3 regions of the Ensifer sp. CCNWLY38 genome follow, and region 3 is predicted to be linked to each of the others. Evidence: predicted binding sites of a transcription regulator. Region 3 holds the regulator's gene; each other region holds the start of a gene.
The links. Region 3 encodes PhoB, which activates phosphate uptake and scavenging genes when phosphate is short. Its sites were predicted from a motif close to TGTCATNNANCTGTCAT; they were not measured.
Positions count from the first base shown of each region.

Region 1 (7,823 bases), on a different contig from region 3:
TGACCGCTTCAGCCAGCGCTTCCGGAATGATGCGGATGCGTTCGCGCAGGATCTCGAACTCGATGATGGCGGAGCTCAGCTTGTTGCGGGCTTCGTTGAGCAGGGCCTCGCTTTCGGCTGCCGCCTTGCCGGTTTCGAGTACGCCCTTGGCCTTGATGATGGCCGCCTCGGCTTCGGCGGTTGCGAGCGTCTTGATCGCATCCGCCTGATCGAGGGCCGCCTGCTTTTCGGCTTCGGCGCCGACGGTCACGGCCGTCGCTTCGGTTTCGGCATTCTTGCGGGCGTCGATGACGGCGATCTGGCGTTCGCGTTCGGCGATTTCCACGGCCTTCGCGGTCTCGACCTTTTCTTCCGCCGCAATGGCGAGGGCGCGTGCGGTTTCAGCCTGGGCCTTGGCTTCCGATTCCTCACGGCTCTTGTTGGCGACGGCGATCGCGCTTTCCTGCGAAACGATCTGCAGGTCGCGGCGAGCCTCGGTGTCGCGCTGCTGGACGGCGCGGGTGGCGTCGATGTTGGCGCTTTCGCGCGCCTGCTTGGCAAGCGCCTCGCGTTCGGCGATCGCCTGTTCGGCGGCGATGCGGGCCTCTTCCTCGGCGCGCTTGGCCGCCTGTTCCTGCTGCGCGGTTTCGGCACGGGTGGCGGCCGACTTGTTGGCGATGTCGCGTTCCTGGTTCAGTTCCGCCTCGCGCTTGGTGCGCTCGATCGTCAGCGATTGCTGGCGGGCTTCCAGGTCCTTCTGGGCGATGGCGACTTCGGTGTCGCGGACGATCTCGTTGCGCTCCTTCTTGCGGCCCTCGGTGATGCGGGTCAGCGCCGCAAGGCCGTGGGCGTCGAAGAAGTTGTTGGCGTTGAAATGCTTGATATCCGTCTGGTCGAGACGGGTCAGCGAAACGGATTCGAGCTCGAGACCGTTCGACTGCAGGTCGGCGCCGACCGCCTCCTGCACCGCCTTGACGAAATCCATGCGCTGCTCCTGCAGCGCGTCGAGGCTCATGGTGGCGGCAACCGAGCGCAGGCCGTCGACGAACTTGGCCTCGATCAGCACGCGCAACTGTTCGGCGTCGTTGGTGCGGTCGCCGAGCGTCTGAGCCGCAAGCGCGATCGAGGAGGCATCGGGTTTCACGCGGACGTAGAACTCCGCGCCGATATCGACGCGCATACGGTCCTTGGTGATCAGCGCATCACCTTCGCCGCGGCGGACTTCGAGGCGGAGCGTCTTTAAGTTGACGCGGGCGATCGAGTGGAAGATCGGCAGCACGATGGAGCCTCCGTCGAGGACCACCTTCTGGCCGCCGAGGCCGGTGCGCACATAGGCCTCGTCGCGGCTCGAGCGGGTATAGAGCGATGCAAGTACAAAACCGATGCCGAGGATCAGGACAATGCCGATGCCGGCCGGCACCAAGAGGTCGTAAAACATGGTTGCTCCGATGAGGAAGGATTAAGGGTTTGGCGGCGTCAGCAGGTCCGACGGCGCGGATATCGCAATAAAAATGTCTGATGCGCGATCAACGATCAGCACCTGCGCGCCGATGGCGATCGGCTGCTCGTTGCGAGCGGCCCTTGCCCGCAGCACATGCCAGTTGCCGTGGCGATCCTTGAGACGGATGCGTCCCGGCAGGCCCTGGTCAAGCGGACCGACGGTGACTTCGCCGCTGCGGCCGACGAAATCGCCGAGGTCGACGACATAGCTTTCGTCACGCGGAACGATCTTCGCCACCCACCGGCTCGAAACGCGAACCGCGGGGAGCGAGAAGGCGAGCGCCGGCAGGGCTGCGGCAAGCGCCGGCAGCGGCGCCCACAGGGCTCCTGCCACCGCCTGAATGACAAAACCGGTCATGGCGAAAAGGCCAAGGAACAGCATCAGCAGAACAAGCAACGGCACGCCGCCGACATTGAACCAGGACATCAGTCCGCCCAGCGCGTTGTGGTCGTCCAGCCAGGCTTTGTCGATCGCCTCGCCCAGCGAGAAGCCGAGCAGCAGGCAGAGGATCTCGATGCCGGTGAAGGCGGCCAGCATCACCGCCGCAATCGCGAATGGCAGGGATTCCGGGGCGAGGAAGAACAGCATGGGCGTTAGTGCTGCTTTGCCTTGAACTCGGCCAGCCTTGCCTCGATCGCCCTGTCGCGATGCAGGCGATCGAGCTCATCCAGTTCGGCGCTGTCGCTGTGATCTCCGCTCGGAACTCCCGTAGCGCGGGAGACGGCGGCGGCGGCACGGGCCGCACCTTCCACGGGGCTGGCCTTTGCCAGGCCTGAAGCTTTGCTTTCGGGGAACTGGGCGATGCTGCGCTTGAGATCGGCGAGCCGCGCTTCGGCTTCGCGGCGGGTGGCGAGGACCGCCTGGAGCGCCTGCTGGCCCTCTTCGAGATCGGTGCGGGCGCCGGCCAGCGCCTTGTCCAGAGCGGCAAGCTGCGATTCCAGATCGATCTGGCGTGCGACGCCGGCCTTGGCGAGGTCCTCCCGGGCGGCGGAGATCGCGGTCCGGATCTTTTCGTCCAGCTTCTTGAGATCGGCGCCGATTTCGTCGTGGCGGCTGAGGATGCGGTATTCCTCGGCACGCGCCTGACCGATATCGACCCGGGCCTCTTCGGCGGCCGCGTCGATTTCGCGGAGCGCCTGTTCGACGATCACGATCTTGTTGCTGCCTTCCGCCTTGTCGACGGCGGCATTGGCGAGACCGGCGATCAAGCGGCCCATGCGGGATAGGATGCCTTCATTCGTCATCATTTTCTTCTCCGTTCGGTCGGAATGCGTGGTGACGCCGATGTGGATCTGATAGCCGCCGTCTTGTGCAACGAGCTGGGCGGCGAAGATATTCAAGGTGCCGGGCGAATAGCCGGCGACGTCGTAGGGGATGGCGACGCGACCGCGCACAGTGGCGACAGTCAGATCCGACGGTCCCTTGATGGCAAAAAGCTTGTCGTCCAGCGGCAGCCTTTCGGCGTTGGCCGCCTGTCCCCTGTTTGCCGCGAAGTCGCGCAGTCCCAGCGTGACCATCCGCGCCGGAAGTCCCGTGCGCTCCCGGACTGCTTCGTAGGCAAGCTCGTGCAGGGTTACGAGATTGGCGCCTGCCTTTTCACCGGCCAGTTCATCGAGCATCGCCAGCATGTTGGCATAGGCGACGAAGGTTTCCGCGAGCGCGTGTCTGGCCTCCTCGTCAGGCGCGAGGTCGTAGCACAAGATCGACGTGTGGTTGCTCTGAGCCATGATCAATTACATAAAGCACCGCTTTTGTGCTTTCAAGGATCGGCTCAGTTTTAGGTTGCAATTTTCTTACATTGAACGCGGCCGCGACCGTTGCGCTCGCAAAGCGCGTCGGAACCAGCGGAGGAGGGTGACGCCGGAGGTGCGAAATCGGCCGGAGGACTCAATCCACTGCGTTGTTGCGGAGCCAGGTTTCCAGTGCGGCGATGACGGACAGTCGCAGGCTTGCACCCTTGGACAAAGCGCGGGTGAGGGACATGTCGTCGCCTGCAAAACCCATCTCGGCCATGATGTCGTTTGCCCGCATACGACGGCGGTTCATGATGGTGCGGATTTCGGCGATCGTCTCGGGAAGCAGGTAGCGACCGCTGGCAATCGCCGCGGCTTGGTGCGCCACGAGCGGCGGATCGTTTTCAGCGTGTGTGGGCGCCATTTCCACGGCGCCATTGCTTCTCAGCCATTTCAGGAAAGTCTCACGCTCGGCGGGGCTTGCCTTGGTCCAGGAATTCTTGAGTTTGTCGAGGCGGGTGCGTTCGTCCTTGAGCCCTGCCGCGACAAGCGCCTTGCGCAGCGATGGGATGCGGCCGGCCAGCAGGTCCGCATGAATATCAGGGAAATCGAGCTTCAGGCGCTGCACGTCAACGGTTTCGTCGCGCTTGATTTTTTTCGACATGCTCGTTCCTGCGTCGTTCGTCCGCGACATGCTCTAGCGCGCTCGCGCGCCCGGCGCGAGCGAAATAGGTCGCTATCCTCTATCCTTTGCGGGTCGTTCCCGTTAGGGAGCACATGGAGAGTAACGCGAAGCAGCGCAGAGTGCCCTTCCTCGCACATCATGCGTCCAGCTTTACGCAAGTCCCTTCGCCTATCGTCACCTCAATGGCCGGGATGTGACACGGCGAATGAAGGACAATGATATGTCAAACGATATCGAGCATTACCGCGACCCATCCGATTCGATGGTCGCTCTCTATCTCGCGAACAACGACGGCGACGAACTGACGGATGCTCTGGTCGCCGCGCTCGAAGACGCGTTCCGCATTCTCCGCGACGAGATCTCCGGCGAGACGATGCACTGAAGCGGCTACCGGCTGTCGCGGCGGCATCGCGAACGGCGGCCGGCTGTGATGGGCATTCCTTGGCGCAGCCAGCCTCTTGGGTGCTCGACACCTAATCCGGGCGTCGCGTCACCTCTCCTGCAGCAGCGCTTCCACCGAGAGCGCCGCTGCTAGCACGGTTGCATCCGTTCCATTTCGCCCCACCAGCATCAGCCCGGCCGGTCGCATGAGGCCCGGCATGGGCAGGGTGATGGCGGTGAGATCGAACTGGTTGGCAACCTGGCAATTGCGCAGGAGCAGACCCTCGACGCGGTTGTATTCCGCCAGGTCCGTTTCGACGCTTGCGATCGGCACGGCGGCAATCGGTGTCGTCGGCAGCGCGATGAGATCGTAGGGCGAAAGCCGCTCGTCCATGGCGGCGGCGAGCTCGCGCCGCGTTTCCAGCAGGGCCGAGATGGCTGCATCCGGCACGGTGAGGCGGCGGCGAAGCGGGAGCTTGACCCTGTCATCGACGGGAGCAGCATCATCGTTTAGCCAGCCGGCATGGATGCGGCTTGCTTCCAGGCCGGCGATCGAGCCGATGCGCGTTGCATCGGCAAGCCGCTCAATCAAGTCATCGAGTGTACAGTCGACGATCTCGGCGCCCGCTTTGGCCAGCCGCTCGAGGCTTGCGGCGAAGGCATCGGCGATTTCGGGCGAGAGCTCTTCGAGCAGCCTCCCCTGGGGAATGCCGATGCGAAGTCCTGCAATGGGGCGGGCGACAGGCGGTATCGGTTGCTCGCCGGCCATCACGGCGTCCGCTATCGCGCAATCGGCAACGGTTCGGGCGAGCGGCCCGAGCGAATCGAGGACGGGCGACAGCGGAAAGGAACCATCGAGCGGAATGCGGCTGGCTGTCGGTTTGAAGCCGACGATGCCGTTCAGCGCTGCGGGGATTCGTATGGAGCCGCCGGTGTCGGAACCGATGGCGATGTCGCAGGTGCCTTCGGCCGCCGAAACCCCGGCACCGGACGACGAGCCGCCGGAGATGAGGCGCTGGTTGGTGGCGTTTCCGGGCACCGGATAGTGCGGGTTGAGGCCGACGGCGGTGAAGGCGAACTCGGTCATATGCGTCTTGCCGATGATCACGGCACCCGCGGCGCGCAGCCGCTGGACGACGAGCGCGTCTCTTTGGGCCGGTGCCGCATTGCGGCGGATGATGGAACCGGCAAGCGTTTGCTCACCCGCAACGTCGAAGAGATCCTTGATCGAAACGATCTTGCCGTCGAGCGCACCAAGGCCCGTGCCGCCTCGCCGCCGGCGGTCGGAGGCATCGGCTTCCGCGCGGGCACTTTCCGCATAGAGGCGCACGAACGCTTTTTCTTCGTGCTGGCGATCGTTGAGCCGGCTCAGGATCTGTTCCAGGCGATCGCGGGCGGGCGTGTTGGCGAAGTGAGACACGATGATGACCTGTCGATTTCGGTGTCGCCGTGCGGCGGCATCATTGCCCGGATTCGCGAATGCTGCCGGGCTATCTACTTTGATAGCAGCATTGGCGGCGAAAGCCATTGCTCCGATGCCGAGCGAAGTGCCCCTACTTTCACCGAACTGTCGCCAAACCGTTCAAATAGTTTCATGCCGTTGTTACGTCGCTGACATCGGCATGACCAAAGGTCCGGCACGCGCGATTGCGCTGCCGAATCGGAGGTCTGTTTGGCCGATATCCTCAAGACGCTTTCGCGGCGTTCTTTCCTACTTTCCGCCGGTGCCGCGGGCTTCGTGGCCTCATCCGGTCTCGCGACACCGTTCTATGCGAGAGGCTACGGCCGGCCGGAGTTCATTCACGGCGTGCAATCCGGTGATGTCGATACGTCCTCCGGCATGATCTGGACGCGGGTGGATCGGCCGTCGAAGGTGTCGGTCGAGTATTCGACCACCGAGAGCTTCTCCAATCCGGTTCGTCTCGCCGATCTCACGGCGACGGCGCAGACGGATTGTGCGATCAAGTGTTCGCTCGACGGACTGCTGCCGGACCAGGACATCTTCTACCGGTTCACCGCCACGGATCTCTACGACGTCAACCGTGTTTCCGAGCCGGTGATCGGACGGTTTCGCACAGCACCCTTGCGCAAGCGCTCGGTCCGTTTCGTCTGGTCCGGCGATACCGCCGGCCAGGGCTGGGGCATCGATGATGTCGGCATGAAGACCTATTCGACCATGCGGCTGCATGAACCGGATTTCTTCATCCATTCCGGCGATACGATCTATGCCGACAATCCTATTCCCGACGAGATCCAGCTGCGCGACGGCGGCGTCTGGAAGAACCGGGTGCTGACGCATGAGAAGCGCGACGTGGCGCGCACGCTCGAGGAATATCGCGGGCAATGGAAATACAATCTGCTCGACGATCATGTCCGGCAGCTGAATGCCGTCTGTCCCACCTTTTATCAATGGGACGATCATGAGGTGCTGAACAACTGGTCGGCCTCGACCGACCTTCGCGACGATGCCCGCTATCCGGAAAAGGACGTCGCCGTCTACGCGGAACGGGCAGCCCGGGCGTTTCACGAGATGACGCCGATCCGCAACGTCGCGACGCAGCCCGGCCGCATCTTCCGCAAGGTCGGCTATGGGCCGCTGCTCGACGTGTTCTTCGTCGACCTGCGCTCCTATCGCGGCGCCAACCAGGGCGAAGACGGCGGCGGCGCGCTGTTCGGCTGGCGGCAGGCGGATTGGCTGAAGCGCGAGCTTGCCGCCTCGCGCGCAGTCTGGAAGGTGATCGCCTGCGACATGCCGATCGGGCTCGTGGTCTGGGACGACTACACGAATAAACGCGGCTCCGACGCCATCGCCGATGGCGACAATGGTCTACCTGCAGGACGAGAACTGGAGTTCGCCGATCTCCTGCGTTTCATTCGCGACAACGGCATCGACAATCTCGTCTGGCTGACGGCGGACGTACATTATACCGCCGCACATCACTACGATCCCACGCGCGCCGCCTTCAAGGAATTCACGCCTTTCTGGGAGTTCGTGTCGGGGCCGCTTCATTCCGGCACCTATGGGCCGAAGGAACTCGACATGACCTTCGGGCCGGAGGTCCGCTTCATCAAGGCGTCGGGCGGCGGCATCGACAGCAACCTGCCGCCATCGGCCGGTCTGCAGTTCTTCGGCATCGTCGATATCAACGGTCAGACGCAGCAGATGACCGTGCGGCTGATGGACAGGCAGGACCAGGAACTGTGGCGCGTGACGCTCGATCCGGCCGCGATTGCATGACGAATCTGGTCGCGGCTAACAGCTTTCCAAACCCCTCACGCGAGACCCCCAGCGGTTGCAAACCCATGGCCTACCGGCATTTGACCGCGGCGCTGATGCGCGCGCCCCCTTTCGCAATCGCAAAAAAACCTGTATGAGCGCGACCATTGAAAAAGCGGCGTGGCCCATCGGGGCTTGCCCTGAACCTCCGAGACGAAAAATGAGCATTCGTAACATCGCGATTATCGCGCACGTTGACCATGGGAAAACGACCCTTGTTGACGAGCTCCTGAAGCAGTCGGGCTCGTTCCGCGAAAACCAGCGCGT
Region 1 is NZ_JBBBBO010000005.1:298,294-306,116, forward strand. It holds gene V7S54_RS13450 (flotillin family protein) at 1-1,417, opposite strand, end outside; gene V7S54_RS13455 (OB-fold-containig protein) at 1,439-2,068, opposite strand; gene V7S54_RS13460 (PspA/IM30 family protein) at 2,074-3,207, opposite strand; gene V7S54_RS13465 (hypothetical protein) at 3,368-3,877, opposite strand; gene V7S54_RS13470 (hypothetical protein) at 4,119-4,280, shown strand; gene V7S54_RS13475 (amidase) at 4,389-5,699, opposite strand; gene V7S54_RS13480 (alkaline phosphatase D family protein) at 5,952-7,517, shown strand; gene typA (translational GTPase TypA) at 7,717-7,823, shown strand, end outside.
Region 1: V7S54_RS13480 (alkaline phosphatase D family protein) is a predicted target of PhoB. The motif match lies at 5,837-5,853, and genes of this name have one in related genera.

Region 2 (7,823 bases), on a different contig from region 3:
CCGACGACGCGCACCTTGCTCTTGGACGGGTCGTAGGGCCGCTCCTCGGCCGGCACCTTGGCGGTCGTGGTATCCGCCGGTTTCTTGGTTTCGATCACGACGATGGACGACTGATCGTCGCCGATCTTGGTGCCGGTCGTTTTCGATGAGGTTGCAGCAGTCTGCGGTATCTGGCAGCCGCACATGCCGGGCTTGCTGACGCCGCGGGTGCGATAGGCAAACGCATTGGGCATTTCGGTATAGGGCAGGCCGGTCACGGCCGAGACCATCTGTTCGCTTTCTTCCGTGTTGATGTCGTGGAAGTAGAGTTCTGTCTCGGCGCCAGGGCAGCGCGCCCGGCAGGCCTGTTCGTCACGCGGGAAGTCGGCCGGCGTCGCATCCGAGGAGATCGGGAAGAAGGCGCCGTCGCAGGTGCGCACGCACATGGTCCTGAGCGTTCCGCGGTAATAGCCATCCTGCGGCGCATAACCGTCTTCGCCATGCCCGAGCATCGGCCCGTAGGCGTCCTCAGGTGGCAGGTCGGCAATGATGTTGCGGTGCGTCTCGGGCTCTTCGGGCTCGACGCTCGCGAATTCTTCGCGGTCGCCGTAGCAGCCGTTGATTTCAAGCGCGGCAAGGATGCGGCGGCGGCTGTCTTCGCTGCCGCCGGCGACGATCTGCTCGCGCTCCGACTTCAGCATGCGCAGATTGTCTTCCATCTCGGCGATGAGGCTGTCGAGCTCTCCGCAGCTGTCGGGGTCGTCGCCATCGAAGACGACGACGCTGCCGCCACCGCAGCCCGCGCGGCGGCGGTCGTTTTTCGCCCGGCGCAACTCGATATTCTGCCGTGAGATGGCGCTGGCATAGTCCCGGACATCCGCAGTGGTGGCGACCATGTCGGGCAGTTGCGCAAGCCGGGTATTCAGCCGGTCGCACACGGTCGATGCCAGCGAAGGATCGGCACCGACCAGGGCCAGCGGCACAAGCACCACAGCGACGTGTTTCAAGCGCGGGAACACGGGCGAAGTCTCTTCCTGCTGCCGCATGATGCCGGCCTTCTGATATGGGCGGCTGCCAGCGGCAATTCCTGTTTCACCTCCATCATAGAGCTTGTCGGTGATCGTGCAACGACAAGCGGCGGTTTGCGTTAACGGCTCCGGCCGGCGATGGCATTCAAGCGGCGCGGGCGGTTTCGAGCGACATCGGGCGTTCGAGAACGGTGCCTTCGATGGCGGCAATGGCCTTCATGCGCTGAAGCAGGTCGTTAGTCACTTCCCAGGCGACGGCAACGGCGAAGACCGAGCCGATGCGATGGGGTTCGGCAATGCGCTCGCCCGGGCATCCCATGCGGCGGAACATGCGCTCCAGGAACACGTCGGTGACCGTGACGATGTGGCTGATGCCGGAGGCGAGACCGAGTTCGCCGACGCCGCACATCAACTCGGCGGCGGCGATCGTCACCTGATTGGAGGCGCGGTCCTGCGAAATCTCGGGCTCGATGCAGAAGCGGCTGGATTCCCAAACCGAAGCGCTGCGGATTTCCGGATTGTCGCCGAGCAGGATCGGGAACGTATCGTCCAGCATGTTGGGGCCGAGCGTCGGCAGCAGCCTCAGCGAGCCACGCAGCCGGCCGTCGGGAGCGTAGGACAGCACATAGAGCGGGTTCGCCGTGTCGTAGTTGTCGATTTCCCATGCGCCGTCCGTCTGAACGTCCCATTTCAGGAAATCGTGGAAGACCCGCTTGCGCAGCCGGAACATGTCGTCGACGGCCCGCGGGTGCTGTGCTCGGGTCTTTCCGTTCAGGATCCTGATCATCTTTTTCTCCATCCTTGTCTTGGGATGGGCGGATGCTGTCAGGCTGGCGGCGGTCGCGTAACTGTCGGTAGTGACAGTTTAAATCAGCGATATTTCCCACTAGATTTCGAGGGGTTTTGGGAGGGCCTTGGCGCGAGCTGCGTCAAACGGTGGGGATCAGTGCATGGCGGACGGCTTGGGCGACGGCTTGCGTGTTGGAGACGACATTCAGCTTGCGCCTCGCATTGGTCATGAAGAAGCGCACGGTGCGTTCGGAAATGCCGAGGATAGTGGCGATTTCCCAATAGCTCTTGCCGGCGGCGGCCCAGGTCAAAACCTCGGTTTCGCGACCGGTGAGGCGCATGTCACGCGCCGAAAGGCCGCCGGCCATTGCGCCGTGTTCCAGCATGGCCGCATGGAAGAGATTCGCGGCGAGCTGGAAATCGCGCAGATGTTGGCGCCGATAGGCCGTCCATTCGTCGGCCGGCATGTTGACGTTGATTGCCAGCAGCGCCGTCCGACCTGCGGGCGATGGCAGCGGCAAGGCAACGCCCTCGGTGGAAATGCCGATTTCCTGCGCGGCCTGGAACAAAGGCTCGCATTCCGGGAACCGATGTCGCGCCATCGTCCATTCCACCGGGCGCACGCCGCCAAGCGCGAGCTTCAGGATCGGATCGATTCGGTGAAGGCCGCGCGAACGGTAGATCTCGGCGGCATAGGCGCCGAAGGTGTGATGCAGGCGGCAGATCTTGAGCTCGTCCGCATAGGGCTCAGCTTCGAGGTACAGGAGATGGGCAATGCGGAACGTGCGGCGCATCAGCGTAAAGAAATGAGCGGGCTCGACACAGCCCCCGCCTTCCAGGATTTCCAGCATGTCGAGGACAGCCTGCTGCTCAGTCATGCCACAACACCGAATCTCGTCCGAAGCCACAGCATGGTTAGAGGTTCACCTTTTGTCCAGCGCAAACTTACCCGTTTGGTGTGTGATGCCAATTTTGCAATTTTCGATTGCCGGTTCTTGCGACCGGATCGCGCGAGCGGGCAACAGAGGATGATTCCGCTGTGATTCTCGGGCGATAGACCGTCGCGCTCAACAATTGCGCGACGTCTGGATATGGCATTGGGGGCGCCGGTCTGGCGCCTGATATCTGCGAAGATCGAAGGCGATCTCCGCGGTATCATTTCAGCCCGGATGGCTGGCTTCGACGACCGCGAGGGCCGCCATGTTGACGACGCCGCGCGATGTGACCGAAGGCGAAAGGATGTGCGCGGGAAGCGCCGAACCCAGCAGGATCGGACCGACATGCAGGCTGTCGGTCATGGTCTTGACGACGCCGAGCGTGATGTTGGCGGCATCGAGATTGGGGAAGACCAGGAGGTTGGCTTCGCCCGGCAGGCTGCTGTCCGGCATGACGCGTTGGCGCAGCGCTTCCGAGATCGCCGCATCGCCATGCATTTCACCGTCGACTTCGAGGTCAGGCGCGAGTTCGCGCACGAGCTGAAGCGCCTTGCGCATTTTGGTGGCGCTTTCCGAATCGCGCGAACCGAAGTTCGAATGCGAGACGAGCGCTGCACGCGGCGTGATGCCGAAGCGGCGGATTTCCTGCGCGGCCATGACGGTGGTCTGCGCGATCTCCTCGGCGCTCGGGCAGTAGCTGACGTAGGTGTCGGTGAAGAAGGTCGCGCCTCGCTGCGAGATCAGCAGGCTGAGAGCCGAGAAGTCGAGCACGCCTTCACGCTTGCCGATGATCTGCGAGACGTCGCGCATGTGCCTGGAGTACCGGCCTTCGACGCCGCAGATGAGCGCATCGGCTTCGCCGCGCTTGACCGCAAGCGCACCGATCACCGTCGTGTTGGTGCGCACGATCGTACGGGCCGCTTCCGGGATGACGCCGAGGCGGCCGACGAGGGCGAAATAGTCCTCGACATAGTCGCGGTAGCGCGGATCGCCTTCGGGGTTCACCACTTCGAAATCGACATCCGGACGGATGCGCAGGCCGTAACGGCGCAGGCGCGTCTCGATGATCTGCGGGCGGCCAATCAGGATCGGCCGGGCCGTGCTTTCTTCCAGCAGCACCTGGGCGGCGCGCAGCACGCGCTCGTCTTCGCCTTCGGCAAAGATCACGCGGTTCTTCTGGGCGTTCTTCGCGGCCGCAAACACCGGCTTCATGATGAAGCCCGAGCGGAATACGAAGCGGTTCAGCTTGTCGAGATAGGCGTCATAGTCCTGGATCGGACGGGTGGCGACGCCGCTTTCCTCAGCCGCCTTGGCGACGGCCGGCGCGATGCGCAGGATGAGACGCTGATCGAAGGGCGAGGGGATCAGGTAGTCGGGGCCGAAGACCGGGGTTTCGCCGGAATAGGCGCGGGCGGCAACGTCGGACGGCTCCTCGCGGGCAAGGCCGGCAATGGCGCGGACCGCCGCCATCTTCATTTCTTCGTTGATCGTGCTTGCGCCGCAATCGAGGGCGCCGCGGAAGATGTGCGGGAAGCAGAGAACGTTGTTGACCTGGTTCGGGAAGTCCGAGCGGCCGGTACAGATCATCGCGTCCGGACGGGCGGCACGGGCAGCTTCCGGCATGATTTCCGGCGTGGGGTTGGCAAGCGCCATGATCAGCGGCTTCTCGGCCATCTGCACCAGCAGTTCCGGCTTCAGCACGCCGGCAGCGGAAAGGCCGAGGAAGACGTCTGCGCCGCCGATGCTGTCGGCGAGCACGCGGTTATCGCTCTCCTGCGCGTAGATGGACTTCCATTCGTCCATCAGCACCTCGCGGCCCTTGTAGACCAGGCCCTCGAGATCGTGCACCCAGATGTTCTCGCGCTTGGCGCCGAGGATGACGAGCAGGTTAAGGCAGGCGAGTGCTGCGGCACCGGCACCCGAGGTGACGATCTTCGCCTTGGCGATGTCCTTGCCGGCAAGCTCCAGGCCATTGAGGATGGCGGCGGCGACGATGATCGCGGTTCCGTGCTGGTCATCATGGAAGACCGGGATCCGCATCTTTTCACGCAGCTGGCGCTCCACTTCGAAGCATTCGGGCGCCTTGATGTCCTCGAGGTTGATGCCGCCGAAGGTGGGCTCCAGCGCCGAGATCACGTCGACCATGCGCTCGATGCTCAACGCGTCGATCTCGATGTCGAAGACGTCGATGCCGGCGAACTTTTTGAAGAGAACCGCCTTGCCTTCCATCACCGGCTTAGAGGCGAGCGGGCCGATATTGCCGAGGCCGAGCACGGCCGTGCCGTTCGAGATGACGGCGACCAGGTTGGCGCGAGCGGTGAAATCCGCAGCCGTTTCCGGGTTGTCGCGGATGGCGATGCAGGGTGCTGCCACACCCGGCGAATAGGCCAGCGCCAGGTCACGCTGGTTGCCGAGCGGCTTGGTGGGCTGGATTTCGAGCTTTCCCGGGCGCGGGTAACGGTGGAAGAAAAGGGCCTGCTGGTCGATGTCGCCGCTGGCCGGACCGATGTGGGATTTCGTCTTGTCGCCCGTGTTCATGCTCTCACATTCCTCATTCGTGGTCGTGCCTTTTGGCATGAATTCGGAGCGAGGTACAGTTTTGCCGTGCCGATTTCGGCGGTCAGACCGGTGGCAAGGCGCTCATGTCATCTTCCTGAAACACGAGTCTGGTTTTCACGGGGGCAGGAAGCGTAACTAAAGACGAGGCTGGCATGACGGCGCAGCAAGACAACTCCGTACGAAAGCTCAGGACGTTGTTCATCTCCGACGTCCATCTCGGGTCGAAGGCCGCCAAGACGGACTTCCTGCTCGATTTCCTGCGGCATCACGAAGCCGAGACGATCGTGCTGGTCGGCGACATCGTCGACGGCTGGCGGCTGAAGCGCAGCTGGTACTGGCCGCAGAACTGCAACGACGTCGTCCAGAAGCTTCTGCGCAAGGCCCGCAAGGGCACCCGCATCGTCTATATCCCCGGCAATCACGACGAGTTCCTGCGCGATTTTCCAGGCGTGCATTTCGGCGGCATCGAGGTGGCGCAGCGCTACATGCACGAGGGTGCCGACGGCCGTAACTATCTGGTGCTGCACGGTGACGAGTTCGACGTCGTGGTCCGCAATGCCCGTGTGCTCGCCTATCTCGGCGACTGGGCCTATGACACGGCGATCGCCATCAATATCGGCTTGGCCGCTATCCGCCGCCGCCTCGGCATGCCCTATTGGTCGTTCTCCTCCTGGGCCAAGCTCCAGGTGAAGCATGCCGTCAACTTCATTGGCGAGTTCCAGAAGGTGGTTGCCGAGGAAGCCCGCCGCCACGACGCTCAAGGGGTGATCTGCGGCCACATCCACCATGCCGTCATCGAGGACATCGGCGATATCCGCTACATCAATACCGGTGACTGGGTGGAAAGCTGCACGGCGATTGCCGAGCATCACGATGGCACGATGGAACTCATCACCTGGCATCAGATGCGCGGTGGCGCCCTCGAGAGCGAAGCCTCTGGTGAAGCCGACAAGCTGCTTGCCCAATTGCTGACCCAGCGCGCCGCGTAACCGGAGAGCGACAGGTCACCTCCTGTCGCGAAAACTAGGTTATGGCGAGGCATGCCAGGGCTGTGCTAGAGATTGACCACAGCCATCAGGTCAGCCGATGATTCCCTCCTCAGCGCCCGCATCCGTGGGCCCTCCGCCGCGCCATTTCGCGCTTCGCATCGCCTTGCTCTTTTGCGCGCCGTTGATCGTCAACGGCTTCGCGATGCCGTATTTTCCGATGTGGCTCAGCACGCTCTCGATGAGCGACTTCGAGATCGGCGTCGTGCTGGCGCTGCCGATGTTCGTGCGCGTCATCACCGCGCCGATCGCGGGCGTCATCGCCGACCGCCTCGGCGAGCGGACGATCGTGCTGATCTGGTCCGGTTTCCTGTCGCTCGCAACCGCCCTGGTGTTGTTCTATTTCCGCGACTTCTGGCCGGTGCTGGTCATCTACACGCTGCAATCGGCGGTCTATTCGCCCTATGTGCCGATCGTCGAGGCAATCGCGCTTTCCGGCGTGCGCCGCTGGGGCTTCGACTACGCCCATATGCGGCTCTGGGGCTCGGTCGCCTTCATCGGTGCGACAATGCTCGGCGGCTGGATGGTCGGCATATTCGGCAGCGACATGGTGCTGCCGGCGATGGCGATCGGTTTCGGCCTGACAATTGCCATGGCCTATGCGGCGCCGCGCGTCGGAAAGCCGCGCCGGCCATCGCCGATCACTGCACTCACCGAGCCGCCGCCGAAGTCGCTCAAGCAGCTCGACCTGCAACTGCTCCTGATCGGGGTGACGCTGGTCAATGCCAGCCACGCGATGCTTTTTGCCTTCTCGGCGATCTACTGGCAGCACATCGGCTATAGCGGCACTGAGATCGGGCTGCTTTGGAGCGCAGGCGTGGCGGCGGAAGTCACGATGTTCATCTTCGCCAAGGCGATCAGCCGCCGCTTCAGCGTGTGGGTGATGATCCTGTCGGGCTGTTTTCTCGCCGTGGTGCGCTGGATCATCTTCCCGATGGATCTCGGTTTCAGCGGCTACTTCATCCTGCAGTGCTTCCACGCCTTCACCTACGCGATCATGCACACCGGCATGCAGCACAAGCTCGTCGAGCGGGTGGTGGAAGCCCAGGAAGCGTCGGCCCAGGGGCTCTATTTCTTCTACACTGGCATTTTCACCGCGATCTTCACGTTCCTGTCCGGCTACTTTTACGCCTGGTACGGTGTGAAGGGGTTCTATTCGATGTCGGTCGTCGCCTTTGCCGGCTGCTGCTTCGCGATTGCCGCCTGGTATCTTCAGCCCCAGAGGCGCGGCTCCGGCGGGAAGACCAGCGACGCCTCGTAGCGCAGGCCCGGTTTGCGGTCCTCGGCGAGCAGCAGTGGCCCGTCGAGATCGACGAAATCGGCGCCCTGGGCCACCAGGATCGCCGGCGCCATCGCCAGCGAACTGCCGACCATGCAGCCGACCATGATCTTGAGGCCAAGGCTCACGGCCTCATCTCGCATGCGTAGCGCTTCGGTGAGGCCGCCGGTCTTGTCGAGCTTGATGTTGACCGCGTCATAGCGGCCGA
Region 2 is NZ_JBBBBO010000002.1:416,048-423,870, forward strand. It holds gene V7S54_RS06250 (DUF2865 domain-containing protein) at 1-1,025, opposite strand, end outside; gene V7S54_RS06255 (acyl-homoserine-lactone synthase) at 1,153-1,794, opposite strand; gene V7S54_RS06260 (helix-turn-helix transcriptional regulator) at 1,937-2,674, opposite strand; gene V7S54_RS06265 (NADP-dependent malic enzyme) at 2,957-5,269, opposite strand; gene V7S54_RS06270 (UDP-2,3-diacylglucosamine diphosphatase) at 5,443-6,279, shown strand; gene V7S54_RS06275 (MFS transporter) at 6,377-7,597, shown strand; gene dgcA (N-acetyl-D-Glu racemase DgcA) at 7,549-7,823, opposite strand, start outside.
Region 2: V7S54_RS06270 (UDP-2,3-diacylglucosamine diphosphatase) is a predicted target of PhoB. The motif match lies at 5,375-5,391, and genes of this name have one in related genera.

Region 3 (7,823 bases):
TCCGACCATCGGGTCCGTCAGCTCGTCGGTGTCGATCGTCTCGACCATCACCTTGGCTTCCGCCCAGAGATCGTCATCCTCGAAGACGCTTTCCCCGTCATCGCCATCGCCGCCGGAAAGATCGGGCTGGCGCATGCGATCCGGCGCTTCCGGCAGGAACTGCGCGACCATGCCGCCGGCACGCCAGCGATGGCGCGGCTTGCCGTCTTCATCGCGGTCGAGCAGCTCGGCCACACCGAGCCTGACCTTGGTCGGGATCTGCTCCGACTGGCGGAAATAGACGCCGGCGATTTCTTCCAACGTGGCGCCGTCAAGCGCAACGATGCCCTGGTAGCGCTGGGTATGAGCGCCCTGGTCGATGGTGAAGGCAAGCACGCCCTTGCCGAGCAGTTCATGCGAAAGGGTGCGGCCATCCTTCTCGGCGACCGCAAGCGCATCCGCATCGTAGCGGGCATAGGCGCGCACGCGATCCGGCGTCGAGAAGTCGGCGACGACGAGATCGACCGGACCGTCCCCTTTCGTCTGGACGATCAGCTTACCTTCGAACTTCAGCGAAGTGCCGAGCAGAACCGTCAGCACGACGGTTTCGGCAACGAGCCGCGCGACCGGAAGCGGATAGTTGTGGCGCTCCAGAATTGCGTCGAGCATCGGGCCGAGCTGCACGGCGCGGCCGCGCACGTCGAGGCCTTCCACCTGGAAAGGCACGACGTGATCGTCACCGGCGAAGTCGAATTCACCAAGCCCTGGCGTCATGTCAGTCATGTCTTGCTCCTTGCTTCAGCCAACTGCGTTGCACCAGGGACATTCCTGTTCCCCCGGCGCAACGTGCCCGCTGTCTCAATCGATCCCGCGATAAACGGATTATCCACCGGGTATGTGTCGTTCGCCGTTGCGCCGCACACACCCATGGCAGTCGGCGCTTCACTGTTGTCAGGAGCGCCCCGCAGCCGCCTAGATCGTGTCGCGCGGCGGCAATGTCAATAGCCGGCCTCACAGCCGCCGAAGCGCTGCGCCATCGCGCTGACCGCGGCGCTCGCGAGGGCCTAGACGAGACCCATGCACCAGGCGATGATCGACTTCTGCGCATGCAGGCGGTTTTCGGCCTCATCAAAGACCACTGACTGCGGGCCGTCGATCACTTCGTCGGTCACCTCCTCGCCGCGGTGCGCCGGCAGGCAATGCATGAACAGCGCATCGGATGCCGCGTGCTTCATCAGCGCCTCGTTGACCTGATAGGGCTGGAAAACGTTGTGGCCGCGGGCACGATGCTCCTGGTTCATCGACACCCAGGTGTCGGTGACGACGCAATTGGCGTTGGCAACCGCCTGCTCGGCATCGTGACACAGCAGGATCTCGCCGCCGTTGTTGCGGGCCCAGTTCAGGATCTTGTCCTGCGGCTCGGAGCCAAGCGGCACGGCCATGTTCATGCGATAGCCGAAGCGGGCGGAGCCTTCGATCAGCGAGTGCAGCACATTGTTGCCGTCGCCGGTCCAGGCGATCGTCTTGCCCTTCACCGGTCCGCGATGCTCCTCGAAGGTCATGATGTCGGCCATGATCTGGCAGGGATGAGTGTCATCGGTCAGGCCGTTGATGACGGGTACCGTCGCGTGCTCTGCCAACTCCAGCAGGCGGCGATGGTCGGTGGTGCGGATCATGATCGCATCGACATAGCGTGACAGGACCTTCGCCGTATCGCCAATGGTCTCGGCGCGGCCGAGCTGCATCTCCGTGCCCGACAGGAACAGGGTTTCGCCGCCGAGCTGGCGCATGCCGACATCGAAGGACACACGGGTGCGGGTGGACGGCTTTTCGAAGATCATCGCCAGCATCTTGCCGGCGAGCGGCTTCTCGGCGGTTCCGGCCTTGACCGTCGCTTTTCGGACGCGGGCATCATCGATGATCGTCCGGAGATCGGCGGTCGTCATGGCCGAAAGATCGAGAAAATGTCTGGTGCCTGCCATCGTACTCGGTTCCTGTCTGAAAACGGATCCTAGGTGCGCCCGCTCCTACGGGACGCACAAAGGTCACTTTAACACTTTGGATCGGTCCTACAGCGCCGCGTGTCTCATCAGACGCGCATAGGTCGCTGTAGCACTTTGAAGTGCTGCATGTTTTTATCCTAAAATCGACCAGGATTTAAGGAACATGCAGTCGGCCCTCATCCGTTAAGCGGCGGCGTTGCCGCCAGCCTTCCGCACTGCTTCAGCGGCGCGCTCGATGCGTGCGAGGCCCTCGCGTGCTTCCTCCGCCGTCACAGTCAACGGCGGCAGCAGGCGCAACACGTTGTCGCCGGCCGGCACGGCCAGGAGCTTCTCGGCGCGGATCTCCTTCAAGAGATCGGCCGAGGGGCCCTTCACCTTGATGCCCAGCATCAGGCCATCGCCGCGGATATCCTCGATGACATCGGGATAGCGATCCTTCAGCGAAGCAAGGCCCTGGCGGAAGACGAGCGCGACATCGCGCACATGGGCGAGGAAGCCATCAGCGAGGATGACGTCGAGCACGGCGTTGCCGACGGCCATCGCCAGCGGATTGCCGCCATAGGTCGAGCCATGCGTGCCCGCCACCATGCCGGCTGCCGCCTCCTCCGTCGCCAAGCAAGCGCCGAGCGGAAAGCCGCCGCCGATGCCCTTGGCAACGGCCATGATATCCGGGCGGATGCCCGTCCACTCATGGGCGAAAAGCTTGCCGGTGCGGCCGACGCCGGTCTGAACCTCGTCGAGGATCAGGAGCAGGCCGAATTCGTCGCACAGGGCGCGCAGTTCCTGCATGAATTCCTTGGTCGCGGGACGGATGCCGCCCTCGCCCTGGATCGGCTCGATCAGGATCGCGGCGGTCTCCTCGGTGATCGCATTCTTGACGGCCGCGATGTCGCCGAACGGAACCTGGTAGAACCCTGGGGCCTTTGGCCCGAAACCTTCAATGTACTTTTGCTGACCACCGGCGGCGATCGTCGCGATCGTGCGGCCGTGGAAGGCGCCCTCGAAGGTGATGATGTGAAACTTCTCCGGCTGCCCCTTGGCGAAGTGGTACCGCCGCGCCGTCTTGATCGCGCATTCCAGCGCTTCCGCACCGGAATTGGTGAAGAAGACCCGATCGGCAAAGGTGACGGCCGCCAGGCGGCGTCCAAGACTTTCCTGACCGGGAACCTCGTAAAGGTTGGAAAGGTGCCAGACCTTCTCGGCCTGCGCCTTCAGCGCCTCGACGAGATGCGGATGCGCATGACCAAGCGAGTTCACAGCTACGCCGGCGGCGAAGTCGAGGTAGCGCGAGCCGTCTTCGGCGATCAGCCAGACGCCCTCTCCTCGCTCGAAACGCAACGGCGCGCGCATGTAGGTATCGTAAAGCGGCGTGGTTGCAGTCATGCGAGGCTCTCCTTCACTCCAATCGGCATCGATCCCGCTGTTTTATGCGGCCCGATAAAAATCAAAAATGCCGCCTTTCGGCGGCGCAGGCACTATTCCTATTTCGCAGTGCAATGTCAACAAAACCAAGCCTTGCAGCGCGGTAGCGAGGCCCATTTCCCTGCGACGAAAAAATCGGCTGGAAGGGCTTGCAAAAATGCAACGCCGATCGAGCAAGTTGGGGAAAACTACGAATTCGATTCGGCGTGATTCCCCGGACTCTTGCCACGGAGTCCGGCGGTCAGTACGTTAACATTCAATTACTAGACGCATGCGGCGGACCTAGTCACCAAAAGAGTTATCGCGTTTGCAACCTCGGGATTCAGCCGGGGTGCGGTGAGGGATTCTGCCATCCCCAACGCTGAGAACGGAGAGTGCAGAAATGAACTGGACTGACGAGCGGGTGGAGAAACTGAAGAAGCTTTGGTCCGAGGGCCTGAGCGCAAGCCAGATCGCGGCACAGCTCGGCGGCGTCAGCCGTAACGCTGTCATCGGCAAGGTTCATCGCCTGAGCCTTCCAGGCCGCGCCAAAGCCGGCGGCAGCACCACTGCGGCGGCCCGCCCGAAGCGGCCGACCTCGGCGCCGCGCGCTCCGAACTACGCCGCGCGCGTTTCGACCCGCACCGTTGCCCGCCCGTCCGGCGCCACCGTTCTCAAGGAAGAGATCGAAGTCGATCTCGTTGCCGAGCAGGATTTCAGCATCCAGACCGACGTGGTCGTGCCGATGTCCCGCCGCCTCGAGCTGACCCAGCTCACCGAACGCACCTGCAAGTGGCCGATCGGCGACCCGCTGAAGGAAGAGTTCCACTTCTGCGGCAACGACTCCCCGGAAGCTTCGCCCTATTGCAGCTTCCATGCGCGGCTTGCCTACCAGCCGTCGGCCGAGCGCCGTCGGATGCGCTAAGGATCCGCACAGGACCAAAACGAAAGGGGCCGATCGGCCCCTTTTTTATTGACTTCCGTTTGCCCTTCTCAGCTTTCGAGCGAGTAGCCGGCGCCGCGCACGGTGCGGATGACATCAGGCATGGTCGAGAAGTTCAGCGCCTTGCGCAGGCGGCCGACATGCACGTCGACGGTCCGCTCGTCGACATAGATGTCGTGGCCCCAGACGCCGTCCAGCAACTGCGAGCGCGAGAAGACACGGCCCGGAGAGGACATCAGGAACTCCAGCAGGCGGAACTCCGTCGGCCCCAGGCGAACTTCGCGGCTGCGGCGATGGACGCGATGGGTTTCCCGGTCGAGCTCGATGTCGCCGCAGCGCAGCAGCGTCGAGAGAACTTCGGGCTTCGCCCGGCGAAGCATCGCCTTGACGCGGGCCATCAGCTCCGGCGTCGAGAAGGGCTTGACCACATAGTCGTCCGCCCCGGTCGCAAGACCACGGACGCGCTCGCTTTCCTCGCCGCGCGCCGTCAGCATGATGATCGGCAGCCGCTCCGTCTCCGGGCGCTGGCGCAGTCTACGGCAAAGCTCGATGCCGGAGACACCGGGCAACATCCAGTCGAGGATCAGAAGGTCGGGCAGGCGTTCCTGTAGCCGGATCTCCGCCTCGTCACCCCTGAGGATCGTATCGACGTCGAAGCCTTCAGCTTCCAGATTGTAACGCAGCAGGACGCTCAGCGCCTCTTCGTCTTCGACCACGGCGATTTTTGGCAACATCAGGTAACGTCTCCTTACCGCGAGCGCCGTGCGGGTCCAGCGGACCGGCCGGCGCTCAGACACTCTAAATCTGGAGCACCCCCGCCATTTTCAAAGGCGGTGCGAAAAGCCGCATGCTTCAGATACAGGAATTCGGGGCCGCGACCGAAGCCGCGACCGGATGATATTCATGGGGCATGCATTGCGAACGGCGCGTTTAACGCCAGAGCGGGATGAGGAAAAGTGTATGCGGTTGTCCCCCGCATCCCGCTCAAACCTTCTAGTCGTTGACCGAGCCCAACGTCGACGTGTTGTCATCCTTCGGGCGCTCGCCCTCCGGCTGGGCACCCGTCGCCATGTAATAGATCGTCTCTGCGATGTTGGTCGCGTGGTCGCCGATACGCTCGATGTTCTTGGCGCAGAACAGAAGATGCGTGCAGGGCGTGATGTTGCGCGGATCTTCCATCATGTAGGTGAGCAGCTCGCGGAACAGCGAGGTGTAGATCGCGTCGATCTCCTCGTCGCGTTCGCGAATGCTGTTGGCCTTCTCCGGCGATCGCGAGGCATAGACGTCGAGCACTTCCTTGAGCTGCACCAGAGCGAGCTCGGCGAGGTGCTCGAGACCGCGGGCGAGCTTGCGCGGGATGCCCGAACCGGCAACGGCGATCACGCGCTTGGCGGTGTTCTTGCCGAGGTCGCCGACACGCTCCAGGTCGGAGGCGATGCGGATCGACCCCATGATCTCGCGAAGGTCGGCGGCGACAGGCTGGCGCTTGGCGATCGTGACAATCGCCTTCTCGCCGATCTGGCGCTCGGCATCATCGAGAACGGTGTCGTCCGAGATTACCTTTTGCGCCAGCGCCAGGTCGGAATTGACCAGGGCGCGGACGGATTCGGCGACCATCTGCTCGGCGAGACCGCCCATTTCCGAGATGCGGCGCGTCAGGTACTTCAGTTCTTCGTCATAGGCGGACATGATATGCATGGACATGATCGTCGATCCTTACAGGCGCTTTCCAGTGACTGTTGCAGCCGTGATTGGCCTCAGCCGAAGCGGCCCATGATGTAATCCTGGGTGCGCTGGTCATCCGGATTGGTGAACATCTTGTCGGTGTCGTTCTCCTCGACAAGGTTGCCGAGGTGGAACATGGCGGTGCGCTGCGAAACGCGGGCGGCCTGCTGCATCGAGTGGGTCACGATGACGATCGTGAAGTTCGTGCGCAGTTCGTGGATGAGTTCCTCGACCTTGGCGGTCGCGATCGGGTCGAGTGCCGAGCAGGGCTCGTCCATCAGGATGACTTCCGGGCTGACGGCAACGGCGCGTGCGATGCAAAGGCGCTGCTGCTGACCACCGGAAAGTCCGGTACCCGGCTCCTGCAGGCGGTCCTTCACCTCGTTCCACAAACCTGCCTTCTGCAGGCTGGTCTCGACGACCTCGTCAAAGTCCGCCTTGGTGCGGGCAAGTCCGTGGATGCGCGGACCGTAGGCGACGTTGTCGTAGATCGACTTCGGGAACGGGTTCGGCTTCTGGAAGACCATGCCGACGCGGGCGCGCAGTTCGACCACGTCGATGGTCGGATCGTAGATGTCGTCTTCATCGAGCGTGATCTTGCCGGTGACGCGGCAGTTCTCGATGGTGTCGTTCATGCGGTTCAGCGTGCGCAGGAAGGTCGACTTGCCGCAGCCCGACGGACCGATCAGCGCCGTTACCGTGTTCTCGCGGATGTTGAGGTTGACGTCGAAAAGCGCACGCTTCTCGCCGTAGTAGACCGACACATCCCTGCCGATCATCTTGAAGGGAACCGTGTTCATTTTCTGATCCAAGGCTTTCTCGACCGCTGCTTCTGACATGATGTTCATAGTAATTACCTCACTACCAACGGCGCTCAAAGCGACGTCGCAACAGAATGGCGCCAAGGTTCATGACGACGAGGAAGATGAGAAGAATGATGATCGCGCCGGAGGTGCGCTCGACGAAGGCGCGTTCCGCCTCGTTGGCCCACATGTAGATCTGCACCGGCAGCGCCGTCGACGGCTCCATCGGCGAACCGGGATAGTCGACGACGAAGGCGACCATGCCGATCAACAGCAACGGCGCGGTTTCGCCAAGCGCGTGGGCAAGGCCGATGATCGTACCGGTCAGAATGCCCGGCATGGCCAGCGGCAGAACGTGGTGGAAGATGGTCTGCATCTTCGAGGCACCGAGACCGAGCGCCGCCGAGCGGATGGACGGCGGGACCGCCTTCAAGGCCGCGCGGGTGGCGATGATGATCGTCGGCAGGGTCATCAGCGTCAGCACGAAACCGCCGACGACCGCCGCCGAACGCGGCATGCCGGCAAAGTTGATGAAGACGGCGAGACCCAACAGACCATAGACGATCGACGGAACGGCCGCGAGGTTGTTGATATTGACCTCGATCAGGTCGGTGAGCCGGTTCTTCGGAGCGAACTCTTCAAGATAGATCGAGGCGGCAACGCCGATCGGCAACGACAGCACGAGCACGATCAGCATCATGTAGAACGAGCCCAGCGCAGCAACGCCGACGCCGGCGGCTTCCGGACGGCTGGAAGCACCGAAGGTGAAGATGCCGGTGTTGAAGCTCTTCCTCAAGACACCTGCCTCAGCAAGCTGGTTCATCCAGGTAACCTGCTGGTCCTTGACCTTGCGCTTGCTCTCTTCGACCTTGAGGTCGATCTGCCCCTTGTTGGCAGAGTCGATGTTGGCTTCGGCCAACAGGGTGACCGGAATGGTCTTGCCGATGATGGACGGATCCGCCACGACCA
Region 3 is NZ_JBBBBO010000001.1:658,587-666,409, forward strand. It holds gene V7S54_RS03250 (Hsp33 family molecular chaperone) at 1-762, opposite strand, end outside; gene argF (ornithine carbamoyltransferase) at 1,044-1,961, opposite strand; gene V7S54_RS03260 (aspartate aminotransferase family protein) at 2,166-3,365, opposite strand; gene V7S54_RS03265 (GcrA family cell cycle regulator) at 3,787-4,308, shown strand; gene phoB (phosphate regulon transcriptional regulator PhoB) at 4,377-5,060, opposite strand; gene phoU (phosphate signaling complex protein PhoU) at 5,320-6,033, opposite strand; gene pstB (phosphate ABC transporter ATP-binding protein PstB) at 6,084-6,899, opposite strand; gene pstA (phosphate ABC transporter permease PstA) at 6,913-7,823, opposite strand, start outside.